3 regions of the Streptomyces sp. NPDC047981 genome follow, and region 1 is predicted to be linked to each of the others. Evidence: riboswitches for the same ligand, from Rfam matches in the RefSeq annotation. Region 1 holds a riboswitch; each other region holds the start of a gene.
What was found. Region 1 has a riboswitch for thiamine pyrophosphate ahead of thiC (phosphomethylpyrimidine synthase ThiC). Riboswitches for the same ligand answer to the same signal wherever they lie in the genome.
Positions count from the first base shown of each region.

Region 2: another riboswitch for thiamine pyrophosphate. It lies ahead of thiO (glycine oxidase ThiO); the one in region 1 lies ahead of thiC (phosphomethylpyrimidine synthase ThiC).
Region 3: another riboswitch for thiamine pyrophosphate. It lies ahead of AB0E14_RS13115 (thiamine ABC transporter substrate-binding protein); the one in region 1 lies ahead of thiC (phosphomethylpyrimidine synthase ThiC).

Region 1 covers NZ_JBEZNQ010000013.1:16,085-22,808, reverse strand. The annotation lists gene AB0E14_RS10490 (metallophosphoesterase) at 126-1,349, shown strand; gene AB0E14_RS10485 (hypothetical protein) at 1,512-2,372, shown strand; gene thiC (phosphomethylpyrimidine synthase ThiC) at 2,459-4,252, opposite strand; TPP riboswitch at 4,246-4,393, opposite strand; gene AB0E14_RS10475 (YibE/F family protein) at 4,432-5,865, shown strand; gene AB0E14_RS10470 (SsgA family sporulation/cell division regulator) at 5,960-6,394, opposite strand; gene AB0E14_RS10465 (helix-turn-helix domain-containing protein) at 6,532-6,724, opposite strand, start outside.
Region 2 covers NZ_JBEZNQ010000032.1:77,099-83,822, forward strand. The annotation lists gene pknB (Stk1 family PASTA domain-containing Ser/Thr kinase) at 1-331, opposite strand, end outside; gene AB0E14_RS20620 (thiazole synthase) at 431-1,225, opposite strand; gene thiS (sulfur carrier protein ThiS) at 1,231-1,446, opposite strand; gene thiO (glycine oxidase ThiO) at 1,443-2,618, opposite strand; TPP riboswitch at 2,616-2,728, opposite strand; gene AB0E14_RS20635 (hypothetical protein) at 2,783-3,124, shown strand; gene AB0E14_RS20640 (FAD-dependent oxidoreductase) at 3,153-4,367, shown strand; gene AB0E14_RS20645 (Rv2175c family DNA-binding protein) at 4,445-4,810, shown strand; gene thiE (thiamine phosphate synthase) at 4,902-5,552, shown strand; gene metF (methylenetetrahydrofolate reductase [NAD(P)H]) at 5,675-6,592, shown strand; gene AB0E14_RS20660 (hypothetical protein) at 6,644-6,724, shown strand, end outside.
Region 3 covers NZ_JBEZNQ010000017.1:79,323-86,046, forward strand. The annotation lists gene AB0E14_RS13100 (hypothetical protein) at 1-264, opposite strand, end outside; gene AB0E14_RS13105 (ABC transporter ATP-binding protein) at 305-1,342, opposite strand; gene AB0E14_RS13110 (iron ABC transporter permease) at 1,342-2,964, opposite strand; gene AB0E14_RS13115 (thiamine ABC transporter substrate-binding protein) at 3,003-4,082, opposite strand; TPP riboswitch at 4,169-4,275, opposite strand; gene rlmN (23S rRNA (adenine(2503)-C(2))-methyltransferase RlmN) at 4,305-5,411, opposite strand; gene AB0E14_RS13125 (phosphatidate cytidylyltransferase) at 5,938-6,724, opposite strand, start outside.

The sequences.
Region 1 (6,724 bases):
CGGAGTGGACCCGGATTCACCACCCCTGGTGCGTCACACAGGCGGACCCTCATTCCTATGATGGGCGCACGACACCGCGGACCACCCCGACCAGGCCGGTCCGCGATGTGCAGGGCATCGCGACGGTGGTGGAGGGGTCGATGACTCAGGGGGCCGGGCAGGAACCCGTGGTGCGCACGGCGACATTGCGTGACTTCCGCGTACCGCCGTACGCCCGCGTGCCCGTGCAGGGCCGACCCGAGGAGCCCCCGGCCGGGCACCCCGGCGCCCTCGACGAGATCGCGCGGCCCGTCGCCGACCCGACGCTCAATCTCGGCCTCGGCGCCTCCTCCCCGGTCCCGCTCACGCCCCCGGTCTCGCTCTCCGCGGCCGTCCCCGGCCACCCCGGGAACGCCTTCCCGGACGACGAGTTCCCCGAGGGCTACACCCCCACCGAGCGCGACCTCCCGGTGATCAACCGCGGGGACACCGTCCAGGTCCGCGTGGACCCGGTCCCGTCCCCCGCGCCCCCCCCGGCCGCCGGCGAGGGCCCCGGCCCGCTGTACGTGGTCGGCGACGTCCACGGCTACTTCGACGAGCTCGTCGTCGCCCTGCGCGAGCAGGGGCTCATCGACGACAACGGCGCCTGGTCGGCGGGTAACGCCCGGCTCTGGTTCCTCGGCGACTTCACGGACCGCGGTCCCGACGGCATCGGCGTCATCGACCTGGTCATGCGCCTCTCCGCGGAGGCCGCCGCGTCGGGCGGCTACTGCAAGGCCCTGATGGGCAACCACGAACTGCTCCTGATCGGCGCCAAGCGCTTCGGGGACACCCCCGTCAACTCCGGCGCCGGCACCGCCACCTTCCAGGCCGCCTGGCTGCTCAACGGCGGCCAGAAGCACGACATGGACCGGCTCCAGGACGTCCACCTGCAGTGGATGTCCCGGCTCGACGCCGTGGTGGAGGAGGACGGGCACCTGCTGATGCACTCCGACACCACCGCCTACCTGGACTACGGCAGCACCATCGAGGACGTCAACGAGACCGTCCACGAGATCCTCAACCGGAACGACGCGGACGAGGTCTGGGACCTGTTCCGTAAGTTCACCAAGCGCTTCGCCTTCCGGGACGACGGCGGCCCCCAGGCGGTCCAGGAGCTGCTCGCCACCTACGGCGGCAGCCGCGTCGTGCACGGCCACAGCCCCATTCCGTACCTCCTGGGCCAGGTCGGCACCGAGGACGGCGAGGGCGGCTCCGGCCCGGGCGTCGACGGTCCGCACGTGTACGCGGAGGGACTGGCCATCGCCATGGACGGCGGTGTGACCATGGCCGGAAAGCTGCTGGTCGTCCAACTCCCCCTGCAGGGCTGACGCATAACGCTCCGCATCCGGGGAAGTCGAATTCGGGAAACCCCCTGTCACCCTGTGCCATAACCGCAATACGATCGGACCATCCGTAGCAGGCTCTCCTCCGTTTCCGCCCGACCGGCCGTAAATTCCACGGTCGACGCGGGCCCTACGGAGCATCGGGGGATGCACATGAACGTGGCTCCGCACCTGCTGACCGAGGATCGTGCCGAGTACGAGCGCATCCTCGACGACGCACTGCGCAACGCGTACGACCATCCGGATCTCGCCGAGATCGGGAAACGGCTCACGGCCGGCCAACTGCGCACGATGGCGCTGAACGCGACGGCCCTGATCACCGCCGCGGCGGCGGTCGAGTACGACCACTTCGTGAAGGTCCGCGAAGAGGCCCGGTCACCGAGCGGTACAAGCGTGATGGGCGCCGTCCTGACGGCGGACGGCGACGGGGCGAGCGGCGGCCCGGGAGCGGGCATCGTCGCGATCGTCACCGTCCTCGCGCCGGTCCTCGCCGGGCCCGCCGCGCTGATATTCCTGCTGGTCGGGGCCGTGCTCAAGCTCATCGCGCCCTCGCTCGCGGTCGCCGACACCCTGCTGACGGCCGGCTGGTTCTTCGGGGCCGTCGCCGCCGCCGGACTGTTCTGCGCCGCCGTCGGGCTGCTGGTCACGGCACTGCGCAACCGCTCCACGGAGGTGGCCGCGAGCGATCCACACCACCGGGAAGAGGACGACGAACTGTCCCGCGCCCGGGAGGCATGGCGTCGCGCCCTGCTGGAACGGGGCATCCTGCCGTTCCTGCGCGAGGCCCTGGCCGCGCCCGGACCGTCGGCCCCGCCGCCCGTGCCCGCGCCCCGCACCGACCGCATACCGAAGATCGGCTACAGCGGACCGGACTTCTCCAGCCCGAACGAAGGCTCGTCCACGACCCGTCCGACCTTCACGAGCCCCGACTACACGGGCCCCGACTTCACGAGCCCGGACTTCACCAGTCCCGACGCCACCGGCCCGGACTACACCGGCCCGGCGTGAGGGGACGGCGCGGAGCGCCGCGGCATGGCGAAGGCTGACCGACGACTCCCCCCGGAATGCCGTCGGTCAGCCTCGTTCGCGCGGACTCAGTCAGCCAGCGGAAGGTAGACGCGGTTGCCGGAGGCCGCGAACTCCTTGGACTTCTCCAGCATCCCGGCCTCGATCTCCGCCGGGGTGGCGTCCGCGTCGCCGCCGAACTGCTCCGTGATGCTGCGGCTGATCTTCATCGAGCAGAACTTCGGACCGCACATCGAGCAGAAGTGCGCGGTCTTCGCGGGCTCGGCCGGCAGCGTCTCGTCGTGGAACTCACGGGCCGTGTCCGGGTCGAGCGCCAGGTTGAACTGGTCCTCCCAGCGGAACTCGAACCGCGCGTCCGACAGCGCGTCGTCCCACTCCTGCGCCCCCGGGTGCCCCTTGGCCAGGTCGGCGGCGTGCGCCGCGATCTTGTACGTGATGACGCCCGTCTTCACGTCGTCGCGGTTGGGCAGCCCCAGGTGCTCCTTGGGCGTGACGTAGCAGAGCATCGCCGTACCCCACCAGGCGATCATCGCGGCGCCGATGCCCGAGGTGATGTGGTCGTACGCGGGCGCGACATCCGTGGTCAGCGGGCCGAGCGTGTAGAACGGCGCCTCCTCGCAGATCTCCTGCTGAAGGTCGATGTTCTCCTTGATCTTGTGCATCGGGACGTGCCCCGGGCCCTCGATCATCGTCTGCACGTTGTGCCGCTTGGCGATCGTGTTCAGCTCACCCAGCGTGCGCAGCTCCGCGAACTGCGCGTCGTCGTTGGCGTCCGCGATCGAGCCGGGGCGCAGGCCGTCGCCCAGCGAGTACGTGACGTCGTACGTCGCGAGGATCTCGCAGAGCTCCTCGAAGTTCGTGTAGAGGAAGTTCTCCTTGTGGTGCGCGAGGCACCAGGCGGCCATGATCGAGCCGCCGCGCGAGACGATGCCGGTCTTGCGACGGGCGGTCAGCGGGACGTACGGCAGCAGCACGCCGGCGTGGACCGTCATGTAGTCGACGCCCTGCTCGGCCTGCTCGATGACGGTGTCCTTGTAGATCTCCCAGGTCAGCTCCTCGGCCTTCCCGTCGACCTTCTCCAGGGCCTGGTAGAGCGGCACGGTGCCGATCGGCACGGGAGAGTTGCGCAGCACCCACTCGCGCGTGGTGTGGATGTTGCGGCCGGTGGAGAGGTCCATGACCGTGTCGGCGCCCCACCTGGTCGCCCAGGTCATCTTCTCCACCTCCTCCTCGATCGAGGAGGTGACGGCGGAGTTGCCGATGTTGGCGTTGACCTTCACCAGGAACCGCTTGCCGATGATCATCGGCTCGATCTCCGGGTGGTTGACGTTGGCCGGAAGCACGGCCCGCCCCGCCGCGATCTCCTCCCGTACGACCTCGGGGGAGACGTTCTCGCGGATCGCGACGTACTCCATCTCAGGGGTGATCTCGCCCCGGCGGGCGTACGCGAGCTGGGTCACGGCCTCGCCGCCGCGGCCCCGGCGCGGCAGCCGCGGCCGCCCCGGGAAGACGGCGTCGAGGTTCTTCAGCCCGCCGCCCCGCGGCGAGGTGTGCTTGATGCCGTCGTCCTCGGGACGGACCGGGCGGCCCGCGTACTCCTCGGTGTCGCCCCGAGAGATGATCCAGTTCTCGCGCAGCGGCGGCAGGCCCCGCCGTACGTCGGTGTCGATGGTGGGGTCGGTGTACGGACCGGACGTGTCGTACAGCGTCACGTCCTTGCCGTTGGTGAGGTGCACCTGCCGGACAGGCACGCGGATGTCGGGGCGCGAGCCCTCGACGTATCCCTTGTGCCAGCCCGGCTTGCGCTCGTCCTGGCCGTCGTTCTCGCTGGTGGCAGGCGTGCGTGCATCCTGAATGGTCATGAGACCGATCTCCCTACGCCGGCATTACCCGGTAACAGGTTCGGCGGTCGGCGCAGCCTCTTCCCGTACGTACGTCCAGTACGCGTGTACGGTGATCAGCGCCCTCTCAGCCCGGTGCTCCGAGCTCCCGCGTGTGCAAAGGTGTCACCACGCTAGCGTCAATCCGGCCGTGCTGAACAGTGGGCCCCCACCGTTCTTGCGATGATCGGTCGGTGACTTCCGAGCAGCAGACCCCCGAACCCGACCGTCATGACGGCCCTGCCACCCATGGCGACGCGGGTCACGGGCACGGCCATACGCACAGTCATGGGCCGGCCGCGCCCGTCTCCCGGCATCTGCGCAGGGTCATCGCGGCTGTCCTGATCCCGTTCGCCACGGCGGTGGTGGTCGGGCTCGTGGTGCTGTGGCCGGGCGGCGCTCCGGAGCACGAGCGCACCGGCGTCGGCTTCGACCGGCAGACGTACCAGGGCAAGGTCGTCTCGGTGGAGAAGGTCGACTGCCAGGATGTGAACGCCGCCCAGGTCCCGCCGACCGGCGACACCTCGACCCCCCAGGGGCGCGAGGCGGTCAACGCCCAGCAGGGAGAGTGCGAGAAGGCGACGATCGAGGTCACGAGCGGTCCGGACAAGGGCCGTACGTTCACCGAGATCGTGCAGCCGGACGCGCCGCGCCAACTGGACGAGGGCCAGGGCGTGGTGGTGGCGTACGCGCCGGACGCTCCGCGTGATCTGCAGTACTCGGTGACGGACGTGAACCGCAAGGTGCCGTTGGCGGTGCTCGCCCTGATCTTCGCCGTGGCGGTCGTGCTGGTCGGCCGGATGCGCGGGGTGATGGCCTTGATCTCGCTCGCCGTGAGTTTCCTGCTGCTGACCTTCTTCATCCTCCCGGCGATCCTTCAGGGGTCGAATCCGCTGGTGGTGGCGGTGGTCGGGTCGAGCGCGATCATGCTGATCGCGCTCTACATGTGCCACGGCCTGTCCGCCCGGACCTCCGTCGCGGTGCTCGGGACGCTGATCTCGCTGCTGTTGATCGGTCTGCTCGGCTCGTTCTTCATCAGCTGGGCCTCGCTGAGCGGCAACACGGACGACAACACCGGCCTGATCCACGGCCTCTACCCGGACATCGACATGTCCGGTCTGCTGCTCGCGGGCATCATCATCGGTTCGCTGGGTGTCCTCGACGATGTGACGGTGACCCAGACCTCGGCGGTGTGGGAGCTGCACCAGGCCGATCCCCGTCTGGGCCCGCGTGGGCTGTACCGGGCGGGCATCAGGATCGGCCGTGACCACATCGCGTCCGTGGTGAACACGCTGGTCCTCGCGTACGCCGGCGCGGCCCTGCCGCTGCTGCTGCTCTTCTCCATCGCGCAGAGCAGCGTGGGGACCGTCGCCAACAGCGAGCTGGTCGCGGAGGAGATCGTCCGCACGCTGGTGGGATCGATCGGCCTGGTCGCCTCCGTGCCGGTCACGACCGCTCTCGCCGCGCTCGTCGTCTCGGCGGACCGGCCGGGCGGACCTGGCGCACCGGGCGGACCGGGTGGGCTGGGCCGAGGCCGAGCCGGCGGGCTGGAGAAGCGTTCATCCAGGGGCGGGCGCCGGCGCCGGGCGAAGTAGCCGGGGTCGGCTGCCGGCCGCCGTCCGGTGACCGGGTCCGTCCGGATCCGTCCGGGACCGCCGGCCCCGCAGCGCGCCGGAGCGCGCCGACCGGTCAGCCGGCGTTCTCCTCCGCGAGAATCCGACCGAGCGCTGCCTCGAGGTTGTCCTCGAAGTCGCCCAGTGTCCGTTCCTGACCGAGCGGCACCAGCTTGTCCGTCCGGTCGAGGAAGGCGACGAGCGGCGGCGCGCTGGCCCGGAACAGGGCGCGGTCGCCGCCGACCTGGAGCCGGATGGCGACGTCCGAAAGGCCCTCGGGGTCGGTCGGCGCGATGTGCACATCGCCGTCGCCGCTCGGCCTGTTGATCCCGTCGAGCAGCAGCTCGCGGCCGAATGCCCAGGTCACAGGGGCGTCTCCGGGAAGGTGGAACGTCATTCGCACCGCGTAGGGATCCCGGGTCTCGTAACGCAGCTCCACCGGGATCCTGAAGGAGAGCTCCTCGGAGACGAGGAAGCTCATCAGGACCTCGGCCTGAACCGACTCTCGCATCATGTACCCCGCAGTAGATGGAGCAGTTGTGTAAACACGGCTGCTGAAAGCGTGATCAAAACGGCCAGGAATGATCCCCCATGGCCCTCTTGACGCAATCGTGCTGGAACGGCTAGCAGATCACAAGGAGTGATTTTTCAGATACTGATAGAGAACGCGAAGGAACTGAGGAGCATTCCGATCTCGTTCCGTAGCCGGTCGACTGCGGGCAGCAACCGTTCTGCCTGGTGAAGGGGGAGGGAAATCGCCATGGCGGCCGCCGTGGACCCCGCAGTGATGGGGATCGCGGCACAGACCGTGCCGAGCGCATATTCCTGACGCTCTACCAGG
Region 2 (6,724 bases), on a different contig from region 1:
CGCGCTCGCGCAGCACGTCGCGCAGGGTGCACCCGGCGACGTACTCCATGGCCAGATAGACGTACGCGCCGTCCGCGCCCTGGTCGAAGACCCCCACCACGTTGGGGTGGGCGAGCCGCGCGACGGACTTGGCCTCGCGGATGAACCGCTCGACGAACGCGGCGTCGGTGGCGAGGGCCGGGTGCATCACCTTGAGCGCGAGCACCCGGTCGAGGCGGGTGTCCACGGCCCGGTAGACCGTGGCCATCCCGCCGACGGCGATGCGCGCGTCGACGCGGTAGCGGCCGTCGAGCAGCTGCCCGACGAGGGGGTCCTGAAGGGTCGTGTCCACGGCCCCGAGTTTACGAGCCGGGAGGGACACCCCGGTCCCCACCGGCTCGACCGCAGCACAGCTGTGACGCGACGCACGGGTTCCGCGCGCCGCGGCGCCTCAGAACGCCGGGCGTTCCGGGTCCAGGACCGCGCGGCCGTCCGTGGGGGAGGACGCCTCGGCGAAGTGCCGGCGCGGGATCCGGCCCGCCCGGTGGGCGAGCCGGCCCGCCTCCACCGCGTGCCGCATCCCCTCCGCCATCAGCACCGGATCCTGCGCCCGGGTCACCGCGGAGGCGAGCATGACCGCCGAGCAGCCCAGCTCCATGGCCAGCGCCACGTCCGAGGCGGTGCCCGCGCCCGCGTCCAGGATCACCGGGACGCCCGCGCGGTCGACGATCAGCTCGAAGTTGTGCGGGTTGCGGATCCCGAGCCCGGACCCGATCGGGGAGCCGAGCGGCATGACCGCCGCGCACCCCACGTCCTCCAGCTTCCGCGCGAGGACCGGGTCGTCGTTGGTGTACGGCAGGACGATGAAGCCGTCGTCGACCAGCGTCTCGGCCGCGTCGAGCGTCTCCACCGGGTCCGGCAGCAGGGTCCGCTCGTCGGCGATGACCTCCAGCTTGATCCAGTCGGTGCCGAGCGCCTCACGGGCGAGCCGCGCGGTCAGGATCGCCTCGCCCGCCGTGTAGCAGCCCGCCGTGTTCGGCAGGACGCGGATCGAGAGCTTCTCCAGGACGGAGAGGACCGAGCCGCGCACGGTCGGGTCCAGTCGCCGCATGGCGACGGTGGTCAGCTCGGTGCCGCTGACGGCGAGGGAGCGTTCGAGGATCTCCAGGCTCGGGGCGCCGCCCGTGCCGAGGATCAGCCGGGAGGAGAACTCCGTACCGCCGAGGAGGAAGGTGTCGTCGGACATGGCGGTCAGCCTCCCTGTACGGCGGTGAGGACCTCGACCCGGTCGCCCTCGCCGAGGACGGTCGCGGACCACTGGCTGCGGGGTACGACGGTCTCGTTGACGGCCGCCGCGACGCCGGTGGGCGCGGCGGTCAGGGTGGTGACCAGGGCGTCGAGGGTGGTGGGCGCGGCGAGGACGCGCGCCTCGCCGTTGACGGAGACGGTGGTCTGCGGGGCGGTCATGCGGGCTGCTCCTGTCGTACGGGGGAGAAGCGGCGGGGAGTGAAGGGGCGGGCCTCGTCCGGAAGCACGCCGGTGGCGAGGAACGCGGCCATGACGTCACCGGTGACCGGGGTGAGCAGGACACCGTTGCGGTAGTGCCCGGTGGCCAGCCGCAGGCCGTCGAGCGCGGTCGGGCCGAGCAGCGGCGCGTTGTCCGGCGACCCGGGGCGCAGGCCGGCCAGGGTCTCGGTGAGCGGCAGCTCGGTGAGGCCGGGGACGAGTTCGTGGGCGTCGCGGAGCAGCTCGTACACCCCGCCCGCCGTGACGGTGGTGTCCCAGCCCAGCTCCTCGCTGGTCGCGCCGACGACCAGCTCGCCGTTCTCGCGCGGCACCAGGTAGACGTGGCTGCCGCGCACGACCGCGCGGACGGTCCGGGACAGGAACGGCGCGAACGCGGGCGGCACGGTGAGCCGGAGCACCTGTCCCTTGACGGGGCGTACGGGCGGCAGGACCTCCGCGGGCACGCCCGCGAGCCGGCCGCTGAGGCTGCCTGCCGCCAGCACGACCTGCTCCGCCTCCAGGGCGGAGCCGTCGGCGAGCGTCACGCCCGTGGCCCGGTCCCGCACCACCGTCAGGCTCTCGGCGAGGCTCCGGTGGAAGACCACCCCGGCCCGCTCGCAGGCCGTGACGAGCGCGGCGGCGAGCCGGCGCGGATCGACCTGGTGGTCGCCGTCGACCCGCAGCCCGCCGCGCACGCCCGGTGCCAGCATCGGCTCAAGACGGCGGCAGTCGCGCCCGCTGAGCCACTCCGACTCCAGGCCGGAGCGGATCTGGAGGGCGTGCAGCTCCCGCAGATGGGCCCGGTCGTCGGCGTCGAGCGCGACGGCCAGCGTGCCGCAGGCGCGGTAGCCGACGTCGTGTCCTGTGGCCTCCTGGAGTTCGGCGACGAACGCGGGGTAGCGCTGCGCGGAGGCGAGGTTGAGGGCGAGCAGGGTCTCCTCGCCGTAGTGGAGTTCGGTGACGGCGGCGAGCATCCCGGCCGCCACCCGGGCGGCCCCGCCGCCCGGTTCGGGGTCCACGACCGCCGTGGACAGTCCGCGCTGCGCGGACCGCCAGGCCGTGACCAGGCCGATGATTCCGCCCCCGATGACGAGAACGTCCGATGTGCGGCATGTGCCGCGTGTACGCGACATGGGCGTCCAGCCCCTCCCTTCGCCGGCATGACCCGGATCAGGTTCGTACGGTCGGAGGCCGGTCAGCCTCCCTCTCAGCCCGGTGCGTCCGGGCTCCCGCGAGTGCTCTACGTTGACGGTCAGCCTAACCCCAGCCCCCGACGCCCAGTAAGGGAGCCTCACCCGTGGCTCGATCTCTCGACGGCCTCGTCCTCGCCCCCGTCGCCGACCAGGCCCCCGGTCAGGTCGGGACGCGTACCCGGTTCACGTACCACGAGGAGGACGGCAGCGTCTGGGCCGAGTACGCGGGCGGTGACGTGGTGCGGGGAAACCTCGTCGGCACGCGCGCGGGGGACCGGCTCGACTTCCGGTACGTGCAGTTGAAGCGGGACGGAACGACCTCTTCCGGGCATTGCGTCTCCCTCGTGGTGCAGCTGCCGGACGGACGCGTTCGACTGGAGGAGAGCTGGGCATGGGAGTCCCAGGAGGGCTCCGGTACCAGCGTCGTGGAGCAGCTGCCTTCCTGACGGTGCGTCAGATAGTTAAGGTGATCGAGTGAGCGAGCAGAAGCGGGAAGAGCAGCGGGTCGTCGTCGTGGGCGCCGGGATGGCGGGGGTGCAGACCGCCGTCGCCCTGCGCGAACAGGGCTTCACCGGACCGGTCACCCTCATCGGGGCCGAGCCCCACCAGCCCTACGACCGCCCGCCCCTGTCCAAGGCGGTCCTCCTCGGCAAGGCCGAGGACTCGGCCTTCGACGTCGACTTCGAGGCGCTCTCCATCGAGCTGCGGCTCGGCCTCGACGTGACCGGCCTGCGCGCCGAGGACCACGAGATCGACACGGAGGCCGGACCCGTCCGGTACGACGTCCTGGTCCTCGCCACCGGCGCCGAACCGGTCACCCTGCCCGGCACCGAGGGCGTGCCCGGGGTCCACCTGCTGCGCACCCTGGACGACGCGGCACGGCTCAAGCCCGTCCTGGAGCGCCGCCACGACATCGTGGTCGTCGGCGCCGGATGGATCGGCGCCGAGTTCGCCACCGCCGCGCGCGAGGCGGGGTGCGCGGTCACCGTCGTCGAGGCCGCCGACCACCCGCTCGCCGGCGCGCTGCCCACCGAGGTCGCCGCACCCATGGCGCGCTGGTACGAGGAGAGCGGCGCCGAACTCCTCACCCACGCGCGCGTGGAGTCCGTCGAACCCGGCACGGTCGTCCTGGCCGACGGCCGGCGGCTGCCCGCGGACGCGGTCGTCGTCGGCATCGGCGCCCGGCCCGCCACCCGGTGGCTCACCGGCTCCGGCATCGCCCTCGGCGCGGACGGCTCCGTCACCGCCGACGACCGGCTCCGCACCTCCCTGCCCGACGTGTACGCCGTCGGCGACTGCGCCTCCTTCCCCTCCGCCCGCTACGGCGCCCGGCTCCTCGTCCACCACTGGGACAACGCCCTCCAGGGCCCCCGGACCGTCGCGGCCGACATCGTCGGCGAGGCCCCCCGGGCCTACGACCCGGTGCCGTACTTCTGGTCCGAGCAGTTCGGCCGGTTCGTGCAGTACGCCGGCCACCACAGCCCGGCCGCCGCCCTGGTCCGACGCGGTGACCCGGCCGACGCCTCCTGGTCCGCCCTCTGGCTCGACGACGGCGTCCTCGTCGCCCTGCTCGCCGTCGGCCGCCCCCGCGACCTGGCCCAGGGCCGCAAGCTGATCGAGTCCGGCGAGCGCCTCGACCCGGGCCGCGCCGCCGACCCGTCCGTCCCCCTGAAGGCGGCGGTCGTCTGAGGGCCGACCGGCTCCGATCCGCCGGACGGCCCCGGCCCGACTACCGACTGTCAGCCCGGGATGGCAGGCTTGTTCCCGTGACCGAGATTGACGCAAAGACCGATGCTCTCGTCCCCGCCTGGCTCTACCTCCCCGACATCGCGGAAATGCTCGATGTCGAGGTGACGCGCGTGCGGCAGCTGGTCAAGGAGGGCCAGCTCATCGCCGTACGACGCGGCGAGAACAAGGCGCTCCAGGTGCCCGCCGCCTTCATCGACGGCGACAAGGTGGTCAAGGGCCTCTCCGGGACCCTGACCCTCCTGAAGGACGACGGCTTCAGCGACGAAGAGATGCTGGAGTGGCTCTTCACTCCCGACCCGACCCTGCCGGGCACGCCCGCGCAGGCCCTCAGCGAGAATCGCGGCACGGAGGTGAAGCGCCGCGCCCAGGCGCTCGCCGTCTGACGCACACGCACCGAAGACACCACAGGAGGCCCCTGGGGGCCGGGCCCGCCCGGCTCCCTCGGACCGCCGCACCCGACGGGGGGAACCACCCATGTCCACGCCTCGCGCGCAGCTCGCCGACGCCCGGCTCTACCTCTGCACGGACGCCCGCAAGCGCCAGGGGGACCTGCCGGCCTTCCTCGACGCCGTGCTCTCCTCCGGTGTGGACATCGTGCAGCTCCGCGACAAGGGCATGGAGGCCGGTGAGGAGCTGGAGTACCTCGCCGTCTTCGCCGAGGCCTGCCGCCGGCACGGCAAGCTCCTCGCGGTGAACGACCGGGCCGACGTCGCCCACGCCATCGGCTCCGACGTGCTGCACCTGGGCCAGGGCGACCTGCCCGTGCCCGCCGCCCGGAAGATCCTCGGCGAGGGAGTGCTCGTCGGCCGGTCCTGCCACGCCGAGTCCGAGGTGGACGCGGCCGCCGCCGAGCCGGGCGTGGACTACTTCTGCACCGGCCCCTGCTGGCCCACCCCCACCAAGCCCGGGCGGTACGCCCCCGGCCTCGACCTCGTGCGGTACACGGCCGCCCTGGAGCAGGACCGTCCCTGGTTCGCCATCGGCGGCATCGACGAGTCCACCCTCGACGAGGTCCTGGAGGCGGGCGCCCGCCGCATCGTCGTCGTCCGCGCGATCACCGAGGCCGACGACCCCGCCGCGGCCACGGCCCGCCTGGCCAAGCGCGTCCGCGAGCGCTCCGCGTAGCGCGGCCCCCCCCGTGACGCCCCGATGGGCGTCAGGGAAACCCTGTCCGAACGGCGTCCAAAAAGGTGTCCACGACTCGGACACCACTTCGTGGGCCGCGGCACCCCGTCTAACCTGCCGGTATGGCCCTAGGTACCGCTTCCACCCGCTCGGACCGCGCACGCACGGTCCGCGAGATCCTCGAGTCCGGCAAGCCGTCGTACTCGTTCGAGTTCTTCGCGCCCCGGACGGAGAAGGGTGAGCGGAGCCTCTGGAACGCCCTGCGCCGCGTCGAGGCGGTCGGCCCGAGCTTCGTCTCCGTGACCTACGGGGCCGGCGGTTCCACGCGTGGCGGCACCGTCAAGGCCACCCAGAAGATCGCCGGGGACACCACCCTCACCCCCGTCGCCCACCTCACCGCCGTCGATCACTCGGTGGCCGAGCTGCGCAACGTGCTCGGCCAGTACGCCGACGCCGGCATCCGCAACATGCTCGCGCTGCGCGGCGACCCGCCGGGCGACCCGCTGGGGGAGTGGATCGAGCACCCGGAGGGCGTCCGGTACGCCGCCGACCTCGTGCGGCTGATCAAGGAGTCCGGCGACTTCTGCGTGGGCGTCGCCGCCTTCCCCGAGATGCACCCGCGGTCCACCGACTGGGACACGGACATTCGTCACTTCGTGGACAAGTGCCGGGCCGGGGCGGACTACGCCATCACCCAGATGTTCTTCGATCCCGAGAACTATCTGCGGATGCGCGACAGCGTGGTGAAGGCCGGCTGCGAGACGCCGATCATCCCTGAAGTCATGCCCGTTGTTAACGTGAAGACCCTCGACCGGCTGCCCCAGCTGAGCAACGCTGTCTTCCCGTCGGATGTGAAAGACCGCATCCTCGCCGTCAAGGACGATCCAGCCGCTGTACGCTCCATTGGCATCGAGTTCGCGACGGAGTTCTGCGCGCGTCTGCTCTCCGAGGGTGTCCCCGGACTGCACTTCATCACGCTGAACACCTCCACCGCGACGCTGGAGATCTACGAGAATCTCGGACTGCACGTGCAGTCGTGACCGGCGTACCCGCCCCAGACCCGCGGCGGTGGCCGTAGGAGAGGGGCGGGCATGGGGTGGACGGTCCTCTACATCGCGTTCGGTGTCGTCGCGTTGTGGCTGCTGGGTGAGGTCCTCCTGCAGTACAAGGCG
Region 3 (6,724 bases), on a different contig from region 1:
GCCGACCCGGACGTGCACGGACTCCGGCGCGATGGCGCGGTCGCCGTCGCCCTCCACGACGAGTGCGCTGGTGTGCAGGGGGCCGAGGGAGAAGGTGGACCAGGCCCTCCCCGCCCCCTCGCGGTAGGTGAGGCTGCGGACCACGCCCGCCGAGCGGCGCCGGATCCTGAACCACACGTCCTGCGTCCACTGCTGGAAGAGGGTCGCGAACACCACTCCGAGGATGGCGCCGAGCACTCCGTTGCCCACGTCTATTCCGCTCACTCGCAGCAGCGTAGGCGAGTTGATCACGGTTGACGATCCGTCACCCGGCGGCGGGAGCGTCCCCCGTGAGCACGACGACCTCGTCGGCGGCGAAGCTCACGCCCACCTCCGCGCCCACCTCGGGGGCGTCACGGAGGGCGCACTCGGCCTCCAGGGGCGGGCCTTCGGCCGGCTGCAGGAGCACGGCGACATGCGTCCCCCGGAAGGTTCGGGAGGCGACGGCGCAGCGCATGCCGTCCTTCGGGGCGACGAGCCGGACGCCCGCCGGGCGCACCAGGACCTCCCGCGCGCCCTGGGGCGAGCCGTCGGGTACCGGGACCTTGCCCCACGGGGTCTCGGCGGCGGCGCCGCTCACCGTCCCGGGCACGATGTTGTCGAAGCCGAGGAACCGGGCCACGAACGGGGAGGCGGGGTGCCGCCAGACGTCCAGCGGCGTCCCGGACTGGGCGATCCGGCCGTCGCGCATCACCACGACCCGGTCGGCGAGCGCGAACGCCTCGCCCTGGTCGTGTGTGACGGCCAGCACGGTCGTACCCAACTGCCGGAAGAGGGAGCGCAGTTCGACCACGAGCCGTTCCCGCAGGCCCCGGTCGAGTTGCCCGAGGGGCTCGTCCAGCATCAGCAGCCGAGGGCGGGGTGCGAGGGCGCGGGCGAGCGCCACGCGCTGCTGCTCGCCGCCGGAGAGCGCGGCGACGGCCCGGCGCTCGGCCCCGGGGAGCCCGACCAGCTCCAGCAACTCCCGTACCCGGGCGTCCCGTTCGGCCTTCGCCACACCGCGCATCCGGAGCCCGAAGGCGACGTTGGCGCCGACGTCCCGCTGCGGGAAGAGCTGGTGGTCCTGGAACATCAGACCAACCCCGCGCCGGTGCGCGGGCACGCCCGCCTGGTCGGCGCCGTCCAGCCGGACCCGCCCGCCGTGGAGCGCCTGGAGTCCGGCGACGGCCCGCAGGAGCGTGGACTTGCCGCTGCCGCTGGGGCCGAGCACGCACACGATCTCGTGGTCGGCGACCTCCAGGTCCACGGAGTCGACCACGGCCCGCTCCCCGAACCGTACGGTCACGTCCTCGAAGCGCAGCATCAGAACTCCCCTGAGCCGGAGGCGGCCCGGTCGACGCGGAGCCGTTCGAGGAGCAGCAGGGACACCGCGCACACCACCATCAGAATCGTCGAAAGGGCCATGGCCTGGCCGTAGTTGAGCTCACCCGGCCGGCCGAGGAGCCGGGCGACGGCGACCGGCAGCGTCGGGTTGTCGGGCCGGGCGATGAAGACGGTCGCGCCGAACTCGCCGAGCGAGACGGCGAAGGCGAACCCGGCCGCGATGAGCAGCGCCCGCCGCACCAGCGGCAGGTCGACCTCGCGCCAGGCACGCAGCGGCGAGGCCCCGAGGACGGCCGCCGCCTCCCGCAGCCGCTCGTCCACCGCGCGCAGGACGGGCAGCATGGTCCGCACGACGAAGGGGACACCGACCAGGGCCTGCGCGAGCGGCACGAGGATCCAGCTCGCCCGCAGGTCGAACGGCGGCTCGTCCAGGGTGATCAGGAAGCCGAAGCCGACCGTCACCGCCGACACCCCGAGCGGCAGCATCAGCAGCGCGTCGAAGCCGCGCACGAGCCGCCCTGCCCGCCGGGTGAGCGCGGCGGCGGCGAGTCCCCCGATCACCAGGGCGATCGCGGTGGCGACGACGGCGTACCGCAGGGAGTTCCCGATCGTGTCGACCAGGGGCACGAGGAACGTGCCGGAGGGGTCGGTGGACTGCAGGGCCCGGTAGTAGTCGAGCCCGTACCCGTCGGGGGTGGCGAAGGAGCGCTCGATCAGCACGGCGAGCGGAAGGACGAGCAGCAGGACGATCGAGACGAGGACACCCCCGAAGAGGGCCCACTGGCCGATCCCGGTGATCCGGCGGGCGGTCTGCTCGGGCGGTACGAGCTTCAGGGCCGTCTCCCGCCGCCGTACCGTCCGGGCGTGCACGGCGAGGACGACGCCGACGGCGACGAACTGGACGATCGTGAGCACGGCGGCCGTCGTCAGGTCGAAGCGGTCGACCGTCTGCCGGTAGATCTCGGTCTCCAGGGTGGAGTACGCCGGTCCGCCGAGGATCTGGACGACGGCGAAGGAGCCGGCGGTGAAGAGGAAGACCATCAGCGCCGCCGCTCCGACGGCGGGGGCGAGCGCGGGCAGCGTCACCGTCCGCCAGGCGGTGAAACGGGAGGCGCCGAGGACGCGGGCGGCCTCCTCCTGGCGGGGGTCGAGCTGCGCCCACAGTCCGCCGACGGTCCTGACGACGACGGCGTAGTTGAAGAAGACGTGGGCGAGGAGGATGGCCCAGACGGTGGTGTCGAGGCGGACGCCCCACAGTTCGTCGAGCAGCCCGCCGCGGCCGACGAGGGCGAGGAAGGCCGTACCGACCATGACGGTCGGCATCACGAAGGGGACGGTGACGACGGCGCGCAGCAGCCCCTTGCCGGGGAAGTCGAAGCGCGCGAAGACGTACGCCCCGGGCAGGGCTATCAGCAGGGTCAGCGCGGTGGAGGCGAGCGCCTGCCAGAGGGTGAACCAGAGGACGTCGAGGATCTCCGGCCGGGTCAGCGTCTCGCCGAACCGGCCGAACTCCCACGCCCCGTCGACGCGCAGCCCGCGCTCGACGATCGAGGCGACGGGCCACGCGAAGAAGAGCGCGAAGAAGGCGACGGGCACGACCATCAGGCCGAGCCGCGCCGCGCTTCCCCGGCGGTCGGGGACTACTTCAGAACGGTCGAGGACCACGACTGGATCCACTGGTCACGCTTCTCGGCGATCTTCTCGGGCGCCATGGTCTGCGGCTTGTCGATCACCACACCGTGCTTCGTGAACAGCTCGGGCAGCTGGGCTTCCTTCGTCACCGGGTTGACGAACATCTGCAGCGGCATGTCCTCCTGGAACTTCTTGGAGATCAGGAAGTCGATCAGCGCCTTGCCGCCCTCGGGGTTCTTCGCCCCGTTCAGCAGCCCGGCGAACTCGATCTGCCGGAAGCAGGTGCCGGTGGAGACGCCGGTGGGCGCTTCCTTCGGCTGCGGGTCGGCGTAGAGGACCTCGACCGGCGGGCTGGAGGCGTAGCTGACGACCAGCGGCCGGTCGCCCTTGGCCTGCTTGCCGCCGGCGGAGCCGGAGAACTCCTGGTTGTAGGCGAGCTCCCAGCTGTCGACGACCTTCACGCCGTTGGCCTTGAGCTTCGTCCAGTAGTCCTGCCAGCCGTCGTCGCCGTACTGGGCGGCGGTGCCGAGCAGGAAACCGAGGCCCGGGGAGGACTTCTCGGGGTTCTCGACCACGAGCAGGTTCTTGTACTCCGGCTTGGCCAGGTCGTCGAAGGTCTGCGGGGGCGCGAGCTTCTTGTCGGCGAAGTACTTCTTGTCGTAGTTGACGCAGATGTCGCCGGTGTCGATCGGGGTGACGCGGTGCTCCTTGTCGAGCCGCGTCTCGGGCGCGACCGCGTCCAGACCCTTCGCCTCGTACGGGACGAAGATCCCGTTGTCGAGCGCACGGGAGAGCAGGGTGTTGTCGACGCCGAAGAAGACGTCTCCCTGCGGGGAGCCCTTGGTGAGGATCTCCTTGTTGACGGCGACGCCCGCGTCACCGCTCTTGAGGACCTTGACGGTGAAGCCGGTCTGCTTGGTGAACTCCGCCAGGACCTCCTTGGAGGCGTTGAAGGAGTCGTGGCTGACGAGGGTCACGGTCTTCGGCGTGGGCTCACCGCTCTTGCCGGCCGCGTCCCTGATGTCCTCGGTGCCGCAGGCGGCGAGGGTGGTGACGCCCAGCGCCGCGGCGATCGCGGCGGCGGCCATCTTCTTGGTGCTCACGGAAATTCCTCCTGGGTGTGACCAGGAAGAGACGCGGCCCTGCCCACCGGAGGGTGGGCAGGGCGCAACAGCTTGAGTTGCGACCGAACTTCCTACCCAGAATGACCTGGGCGAGGTTCAGAGGGTCTGCGGTCCGTGACCGCACTCTCAGCGCTGTGGCGCTCCCCTGTCGGAATATGGAGATGTGTTCGAGCACAGACTACAAGGTCAGCGCTCCGAGGCCGCCAGCTGTCCACAGGCACCGTCGATCTCCTGACCACGGGTGTCACGGACGGTGACGGGCACGCCATGGGACGCGATGGCCTCGACGAAGGCCTTCTCGTCCTCGGGCCGGGACGCGGTCCACTTGGACCCGGGCGTCGGGTTCAGCGGAATCAGGTTCACATGGACCCGCTTGCCCTTGAGCAGCCGCCCGAGCAGGTCGCCCCGCCACGCCTGGTCGTTGATGTCGCGGATGAGCGCGTACTCGATGGAGATCCGGCGCCCGGACTTCTCGGCGTACTCCCACGCGGCGTCGAGGACCTCGCGGACCTTCCAGCGCGTGTTGACGGGCACGAGGGTGTCGCGCAGCTCGTCGTCGGGGGCGTGCAGCGAGACGGCGAGCCGGCACTTGAAGCCCTCGTCGGCGAAGCGCAGCATCGCCGGGACGAGGCCCACGGTGGAGACGGTGATCCCGCGCTGCGAGAGCCCGAGCCCGTCCGGCTCGGGGTCGGTGAGCCGGCGGATGGCGCCGACGACCCGCTTGTAGTTGGCGAGCGGCTCGCCCATGCCCATGAAGACGATGTTGCTGAGCCGCGCCGGCCCACCGGGCACTTCCCCGTCACGCAGGGCACGCATGCCGTCGACGATCTGGTGCACGATCTCGGCCGTCGACAGGTTCCGGTCGAGCCCGGCCTGCCCGGTGGCACAGAACGGGCAGTTCATCCCGCAGCCGGCCTGGGAGGAGATGCACATGGTGACCCGGTCCGGGTACCGCATCAGCACGGACTCGACGAGCGTGCCGTCGTGCAGCTTCCACAGGGTCTTACGGGTGGTGTCGTCGTCGCACGAGATGTGCCGGACCACCGACATCAGGTCGGGCAGCAGCTCCCCCTGCAGCTTCTCGCGCGAGGCGGCGGGGATGTCGGTCCACTCGGCGGGGTCGTGGGCGTACCGCGCGAAGTAGTGCGTGGACAGCTGCTTGGCGCGGAACGGCTTCTCGCCGATCGCGGCGACGGCCTCCTTGCGCTCGGCGGGCGTGAGGTCGGCAAGGTGCCGCGGCGGCTTCTTGGCTCCGCGCGGGGCGACGAAAGTGAGTTCTCCGGGCTTGGGCATGGTGGTACCAGTGTCGCAGACGGAACCCACTGTCCCTGGGCCGTCGCGCTGCCGGGTGGTGACCGGTGGTGGCCGTCGGTGCCCGATGGCGGCCCCGGGACGGCCCGGAACAGCAGCTCACCCTGTGGACCGGGCTCGTTCGGGCACCGTCTGCGTGATGCGCCACAGTCCGCGCGGCCGGGCCGATGTCGGAGGTGGCCGCTAGAGTCACCGGCCATGGGGGATCAGAGCAAGCGTACGAAGCCGTGCAAGTGGTGCGGGCGACAGCTGGTGTACCGGTCGTGGTGGCGCTCTCGCCGGTACTGCAACCGGTGGCATCAGGTGCGGAAGTGGGTCTCGCGGATCGTCGACGTGGTCGGAGAGGCCGCAAGCGCCTGACCAGCCCGCTCAGGTGCGGCATGACGCGACGCGCGGCCCACGCCCGGTGGGTTCTCCGAGCGTGGGCATGGTGGCACGGGTGCCGTGGAGGAACGGCGAAGGGCCCGCAGCCTGTGGGCAACGGGCCCTTCACCTCAGAACGCGCAGGTCAGGTGGTGCCGACGAAGAGCACCAGGAGCAGCCAGACCACCGGGGCCGTCGGCAGCAGGGAGTCCAGGCGGTCCATGATGCCGCCGTGGCCGGGCAGCAGCGTGCCCATGTCCTTGATGCCGAGGTCACGCTTGATCATCGACTCGCCGAGGTCGCCGAGCGTCGCGCTCGCCGCCACCGCGAGGCCGAGCAGCAGGCCCTGCCACCACGTGCCGTCGTCGATCAGGAACTCCATGCACAGCGCGCCCGCCGCCATCGCGAACGCCACCGCTCCGAGCAGGCCCTCGCGGGTCTTGCCGGGGCTGATGCGCGGTGCCAGCTTGTGCTTGCCGAAGCGCCAGCCGATCGCGTACGCGCCGGTGTCGCTGACGACCGTGAGCAGCAGGAACGTGAGGACCCGCTCCGGGCCGTCGTCGGCCGTGAGCATCAGCGCCACGAACGTGGCCAGGAACGGCACGTAGAACGCGGCGAAGACGCCCGCCGTGACGTCCTTCAGATAGCCCTCGGGCGGCTCCGTCATGCGCCACACGAGGACCGCGAGGGCGGTCAGGGCCATGGCGACCCAGGCCCCCTCCGCACCGCGGACATAGCCGGCCACGACCATCGCCGCGCCACCGACCGCCAGCGGGACGAGCGGGGCCTTGATGCCCTTGCGTTCCTGGAGGCGGGAGGTGAGCTCCCAGAGACCGACCACGACGGCGACGGCGATGACGCCGACGAACGCGGCCTTCCAGATGAAGAGGGACGCGATGATGACGGCGCCGAGCCCGACCCCGACCCCTATG